2 regions of the Inediibacterium massiliense genome follow, and region 2 is predicted to be linked to the other one. Evidence: predicted binding sites of a transcription regulator. Region 2 holds the regulator's gene; the other holds the start of a gene.

Region 1 (3,885 bases), 1.1 Mb from region 2:
GAATAGGTCTTACATCTATCATAGGATCAATAAGTCCTGTAGGTCTTATAATTTGTTCTACTACATTTTGTTGATGCTCCTTTTCATAAGGACCAGGTGTTGCACTTACATAAATAATTTGATGAACCAATTCTTCAAACTCATTAAAATTCAGAGGTCTATTGTCATAAGCAGAAGGAAGCCTAAAGCCATATTCTACTAGATTTCCTTTTCTCGATTGATCTCCTGCATACATACCTCGAATCTGTGGAATAGTTACATGGGATTCATCTATCAGAATTAAAAAGTCATCTGGAAAATAATCTATCAGTGTAAATGGCTTACTTCCTGCTGGTCTTTGAGAAATATGTCTTGAATAATTTTCAATTCCTTGACAAAATCCTACTTCCCTTAGCATTTCTATATCATACATAGTCCTTTGCTGAATCCTTTGAGCCTCTATCAATTTCTCATTTTCTTTAAAGTGCTTTACTCGATCATATAATTCTTCTTCTATGTCTACAATAGCTCTTTCAAGCTTTTCTTTTGTAGTTACATAGTGAGAAGCTGGAAAAATGGATATATGCTTTCTAAGTCCTATTATTTCTCCTGTCAAAGTATTTATTTCTGTAATTCGATCGATTTCATCTCCAAACAATTCCACTCTTATAGCATTTTCTGAAGATCCAGCAGGAAAAATCTCTACCACATCTCCTCTTACTCTAAAAGTTCCTCTTATAAAATTTACATCATTTCTTATATATTGTATTTCAACTAATTTTTTTAAAATTTCATCTCTACTCTTTATAATTCCTGGTCTTAATGATAACACTTGATTTTCATAATCAATAGGGTCTCCCAATCCATATATACAAGATACACTTGCTACAATAATCACATCTTTTCTTTCAAATAAAGCTGCTGTTGCTGAGTGGCGAAGCTTGTCTATCTCATCATTAATCTGCGCATCTTTTTCTATATAAGTATCCGTATGAGCTACATAAGCTTCTGGTTGATAATAATCATAATAACTCACAAAATATTCTACTGCATTTTCTGGAAAGAATTCCTTGAATTCACTGCAAAGTTGAGCAGCCAGTGTCTTATTATGAGCAATGACTAAAGTAGGCTTTTGAACTTTCTCGATCACATTGGCCATGGTAAAAGTTTTTCCTGAACCTGTAACTCCTAAGAGAGTTTGATGCTTTATGCCTTGTTTGATTCCATTACTTAAAGACTCAATAGCCCTTGGCTGATCCCCTGTTGGTCTATATTCTGATGCAATTTTAAATTGATTCATACTAAAAACCTCTCAATCTATATCCATTTCCTTTATACTATACCTAATTTTTTTGTTTATAAACATATTTTTTCCAAACATTTGTTCGTGATTTTATTATATCTTTCTCTATTATTTTCGTCAATCTATTCCTTTTTTAGATGTTTAAAGTTTATATTGTAAAAAATAGTATATTTTTACTATAGACATTTTTTGTTTTACTTAAATACTTTTTTATAAAACATTTTCAATTATTTATGAATAGTATATAATAAAAAGATAGAACATATTTTAGTAATAATACCCTTTTTATTCTAATAATGATAATATTTCTACAAATATGCAATTGTTGTTAGAAAAATTTTGATATATCAATAAAATTGTAGGTGAATTCTGTGATAAATAAAAGCAAAAAAGTAAATTTTTATTTTTTTATTTTGCTTGTAAGTATTCCTTTCATATTACATTATTTTTTTTATTTCTTAGGTAACTGTTTACCTTTTTTCTATCCTGTAATACTATCTTTAATTATTGGATGTATCTGTTTTTATTACTATACGATCAATCAAAGAATAATAAGCACACATCTACAAACCACTAAAGAAATGCAAAAATATAATGAAATGAAAGATATCATACTTCAAATTAGTAATTCTATTGTTTCCATTGAAAATATGGAAGAATTATTAAGACTCTTTGTAAATAGTATGGTACAAGTAATTGATAAAGCAGATACAGCAAGCATTTTAATAAAAAATGAAGATAATCTATTTGAATTTAAAGCAGTACATGGATTTAATTTAGAAGAACTTTCAAAAGTTAAATTATCTTCTGAAGAACTTTTTTTAGGACATCATCAAAATTACAAATCTATTATTATACCAAACCCTGATCATTTTAATTATGAAAAGATGTCCTCCAAAAATTACAATCTATTAAAAAATGCAAAGGTATTACAAATTAAATCTACTATGCGTATGCCTATTCTCATTGATAACCAAGTATATGGAATTGTCAATATAGATAATATTTCTCATGATGGCATTTTTAATGAAGAAGATATTGCCATATTAGAATATTTAACAGGGCAATTAGCAGTTGCTATAAAAAATCTACTTCTTTTTGAAAAAACTTTATTTTTATCTAGATACGACGGTCTTACTCATCTTTATCATAGACATTATTTTGATGAACTTTTTAATAATATCTATCAACGTGCACTAAGATATAATGAACAATTTTGTCTATGTATGATCGATTTAAATAATCTTAAAAAAATTAATGACGTATATGGACATTTAGCAGGAGACTTAGCCATACAACATTTTGCAGATATCCTAAAAAATAATGTTCGATCTTCTGATGTATTAGGAAGATTTGGAGGAGATGAATTTGTACTCATATTTTTAAATTCCAATTTAAAACAGACTCAGAAAAAAATAGAATTTATTTTTCAAAAAATCAGTGAAAATCCTCTTACTTATGATCAAAATAAATTTTTTGTAGATTTTAGCTTTGGAATAGCTGAATTTCCTAAAGATTCTACAGATCATAAGGAACTATTCAAAATTGCAGATTCTCGTATGTATAAAAATAAAAGTAACAAAAAAAACCGTATGTAGCTTAAGAACATACGGTTTTTTTCAATTTTGTATACTTACCTATGAATCTTCTTAAAATTCCCTTTTCTTCATCTATATCAAATACAAAGGATGTATTTTTTGGTATCACTAAAATATCTAAGTTTTTTATTTTATGTTGTGAATCTTTATATTCTAAAATCTTCATTTTACCATGTAAATCTATAGCCTTTATAGAGAGTTTATAAAGACCATCTTGTAACAGCTTTTGTATATGACTTTTATCATATACAATTCGTCCATTCATAGTTAAAATAATATCTCCTCTTTCAAAACCTATTTTCTCTCCTACTCCTCCTTTATATAAATCAAGTACAGTAACTCCTTTGCTATGACTTCTAAAAACAGGTATCTTTTTTTTCTCATTCCTTTGTCCATACACAATAAGGATCTCATGGCCTATAGGAGCAAATAAAGCTGCAATAAATTTTATACCATAAATATTTCTTGATAAAATAGCTAAAATCAGTAAACTTATACTGTACACAAATAACCTTTTTCCAGATTTTTTGCACTTTTCTTTTGGAATTTCCCCTAAAGCTAAATCTCCATATCCTAAAGCAGCTATACAAAATGCAGGAAAAAATATTATTGGAATAGGCCAAAATCTCTGCATCATATATCCACCTATAATTCCATATTTTTCATCGTCTATTAAGATAGGAATGGCCTCTTTATCTCCATCAAAGTAAATTAAAATACTTTCAATCAAATGAAAAATTGCAATAATCTCCATAATACTTGGTACATCTATCCTTGGGAACCCAAAAATTAAGCTTCCTAAAGATAACAATCCCCCTGAATAAGAAAAACATATATATCTAGGATGAATGAGCATAAGAATGATCGATAAAGGAAGAACATATATAAAATTCATAAAGTTGATAACCGTCCCTAACTGAAGTATGATTACGCTTCCTAAAATTCCTCCTAATAAACCTATCCCTATTGCATAAAATAACATATGCTTTACACCATGAGATCTTC
Region 2 (3,885 bases):
GTTTTATATGATTAAAAATATTTAAATTTATTCTATATTGATATACTACTCGGAATTTATTCTACTCTATTGGTATTTTTATAATTTGGCCAGGATAAATTTCTAAAGAATTCATTTCATTTATAATACTAATTTCATGAAGAGTTTTTCGAACATCTTTATTCTTAGGAGTAAATTGTTTTGCCAAATTCCATAAAGTATCTCCATATTTTATATGAACCTCTACATACCTTATGTCTTCCTCCTTTTCTATATTTGCTTTTACTGTGATCATAAAAACTAAAGACACTAGAAAAATCACTATGATAATAATCATCATACTATGTAATGGATTTTGCACATAAAAATTTTTTGTTCTCATATCTATCACCTCGAACACTAGTTCTTTTTTATCATTGTAACAGAACAAATGTTCTTTGTAAATACTATTTACAAAATTTCCGAACAGACGTTTGATATTCATAGTGTTGTATGTTATAATAAAAAAAAACATTGTGAGGTGCTTTTTATGGCGCAAAATTTAACAAAACAACAAGAAAAAATATTGAATTATATAAAAACTATTGTAAGTACAAAAGGATATCCCCCTTCAGTAAGAGAAATTTGTGCAGCTGTAGGTTTAAAATCTACTTCTACTGTCCATAGTCATTTATCTAATCTTGAAAAAAACGGATATATTAGAAGAGATCCTACAAAACCTAGAACCATTGAAATATTAGAAGAAGATGGAATCCATAGAAAAGAAACTGTAGATATTCCTATCGTTGGAAAAGTTACTGCTGGAGAGCCCATCTTAGCTGTACAAAATATTGAAGATGCATTCCCTGTTCCTGCAGAATTTTTAGATCACCATAATTATTTTATGTTAACCGTAAGGGGAACAAGTATGATTAATGCAGGAATATTAGATGGAGATTATGTCTTAGTCAAACAAAAAAGTACAGCTGAAAATGGAGAAATTGTAGTAGCACTCTTAGAAGACGAAGCCACTGTAAAAAGATTTTTTAAAGAAAAAGACTGCATAAGACTGCAGCCTGAAAATCCTTCTATGTCTCCTATTCTTACTAAAGATGTAACTATATTAGGAATCGTAAAAGGAGTATTTAGAAAATTATAGTATAGAAAAAAATAATGTGGACATACTTTGAATATGAGAATAAGATGAACAAATATTTTAGTCCCCCTTTAATATTTGACTTTTCATCCTATTCTCTTTTTTTAATATTTTATAAATCTAAAATCATTTATAAATAAGTTCAATATTTAAATTCTAAACTGTTTGATCAGCACTTCTAGTTCTTCTGCAATTTTTGCTAACCCTTCACTAGAATTTGCAATTTCTTCAATAGATGCAGACTGTTCCTCTATAGAAGCTGAGGCTTCTTGTGTTCCTGCTGCATTCTCCTCTGCTATAGCAGATAAATTTTGCATAAGATCAACTAATTTATTTTTATTCTCTGTCATGTGCCCTGCTGAGGTATTCAATTTAATAATTACATCTTTAACAGATTCAATAGCCTGTGCAATGGAATCAAATTTCACTTGCGTTTCTCCTACACTTTGCTTTTGTTGATCTGCAATTTTTTTTACTTGATTCATTCCTTCTACTGCATTTTTTGATTGTTCCTTTAACTCATCGATTACAGATTTAATTTCTTCTGTAAAACGATTAGAATCTTCAGCTAGTTTTCTGATTTCATCTGCTACTACTGCAAAGCCTCTTCCTGCTTCTCCAGCACGAGCAGCTTCAATAGCTGCATTTAAAGCTAATAAATTGGTTTGATCTGCTATACTTTGAATCATTTCACTAGCTGTTTCAATTTTTTCAGCATTTTCATTATTTCTTAAAATAATATCATATATATTTTGTGCTGCTTGATTATTTTGATCTGTATGATCTACAAGAATGCTTAATATTGAAAATCCTTCTTCTTTTTCTTTTTCAATCACTTGAGTTGCTTGATTCAATTCTTTTAAACACTTCATGTCTTGTTCAATTAAATCATTCATTTGATCTACATGATGAGCAGAAATTTCTGTATCCCTTGCCTGATCACTAGCCCCTTTTGCGATTTCTTCTATCGTCTTTGCCACTTCCTCTGAGGCTATGGCTGATTGCTCTGTAGTCGCTGTCAATTCTTCCGATGAGGACGCTATATACTTAGAAGATTCCGTAGTTTTTACAATAAAATCTTTAACAGCATCCTCCATTCTTTTTAGTGAATGAACCATACTACCTATTTCATCTTTTCTATTTTCATAATTAAATTTTTTAAAACTTTCATCCGTTTGAAAATCTAAATCAGCTTGCTTATTAATGACTTTTGTAATATCTACAATTGGTTTTGAAATCGTTCCACTTACAAAATAAGTAATTACTGCTCCTATAAGAATTGCAATTGCTGTTAATATCATTAAAATATTTTGAAGATGATTTACTTCTTTTAGAACTTCTTTAGCATCTACGCTTACTATAATAATCCAAGGAGTTCCTTCTATTGGAGAAAATCCTACAATTCTATCTGCTCCGTCATAAAAATAATCTCCACTACCAGCTTCTCTTTTTAATATTTTATTTTTCATCAGTTCACTAAATTGATGAAGCTTTGGATTTTCTTTAGCATTTTCTACAATATTATCTTGTTTCATAACTAATTCTATATTTTGATTTCCTACAACAATTCCTTCATTATTGATAATACTTGTATAGCCAGTTTTTCCATAAGTTATTTTGCTTGCTATTTTACTTAATGTATTGGCTTCTTTCACTCCATAAAATACTCCTTTGGTATTATCACTTAAAATAATAGGAGCTGTATAAGTCATCACAGGCTTATTTATTTTTTTACTAATAATCAAATCTGATGCATTCAGCTCTCCTTTTAAAGCTTTTTGAAAATATTCTCTACTACTTATATCTACTATAGTTGGTATATCTTCTAAAAGCGTACTAGATCCATTTTCATCCGCCAAACCAAACCGAAGATACCCTGTTCTTTTCGCTTCTTCTGTACAAAAAGCTATCTTTTGTTCTAAAGGAATATTTTTATCTTGTATAATTGGATTTTGAGCTAAAGAATCTACATATCTTAGGTCTACTTCAATTTCTGTTTCTATATATTTTGCATTAGCTTGTGCTATCTTCTTTAAATTTTCATGAGCATCTTTTACTAACTCTTTACTAAAGATATTCATACATACAAAGGATAGTCCTATACTTAAAATAAATATGACACAAGTAAAAATAGCAATTAACCTAGTTTTTAAAGATTTCATAATATACCTCCATTGTTTATAAGGTAGTATCAAATACAATACTACTTTTGTAATTAAAAATTTCATATGTTAAGAGTCACATAGTTCTTAAACAAGCAATCCCTCCTTTCAATATATAATTAGAAAATATTGCAACTCTTATAAATATTAGATTTTAATATATTAGCAGGTTGTTGAATAACTAAAATGACCAGTAAAAAAGTCGCCCAATGTCTAGCATCATGTTACAAACCACACAAAACAATCACTAGAAAGAACGACTATAATGATAGTAACAATTCACAAGATACTTGATAACCCTACAAGTTTCATTGGAATAAATAGCAATTCTAGAAAATAGATATTTCTAAAAAACTCTAAACTAATTATTCAACCAGCTATATTAAAATTATTACATATAGTTAAATTATACAATTTTCTACAATGTTTTACAACTCGTTTTCAAAGCAATACTATATATAAAATGTATAATTTCTATTATTTTCTTTTATTTCATCCAAGCTTATTGCCCTAAAAATCCATTTGTATTTTAAAAAACAATTGAGTATGTTACTACTATAATAGCCATCTTTCTAAATATAAATTTTTTAAAGGTGCCTAATTTTCATA

The links. The regulator LexA, encoded in region 2, represses DNA repair genes until DNA is damaged. The targets are predictions, from matches to a motif close to AGAACANNTGTTCT.
Region 1: the regulator LexA is predicted to act here: its motif matches at 1,354-1,367, upstream of uvrB (excinuclease ABC subunit UvrB).

Annotation. Positions count from the first base shown of each region.
Region 1 is NZ_LN876587.1:4,803-8,687, reverse strand. Features, by position in the region: gene uvrB (excinuclease ABC subunit UvrB) at 1-1,279, opposite strand, end outside; gene BN2409_RS08615 (sensor domain-containing diguanylate cyclase) at 1,864-2,880, shown strand; gene BN2409_RS08610 (PDZ domain-containing protein) at 2,882-3,885, opposite strand, start outside.
Region 2 is NZ_LN876587.1:1,096,450-1,100,334, forward strand. Features, by position in the region: gene yneA (cell division suppressor protein YneA) at 62-361, opposite strand; gene lexA (transcriptional repressor LexA) at 509-1,117, shown strand; gene BN2409_RS13880 (methyl-accepting chemotaxis protein) at 1,264-3,276, opposite strand.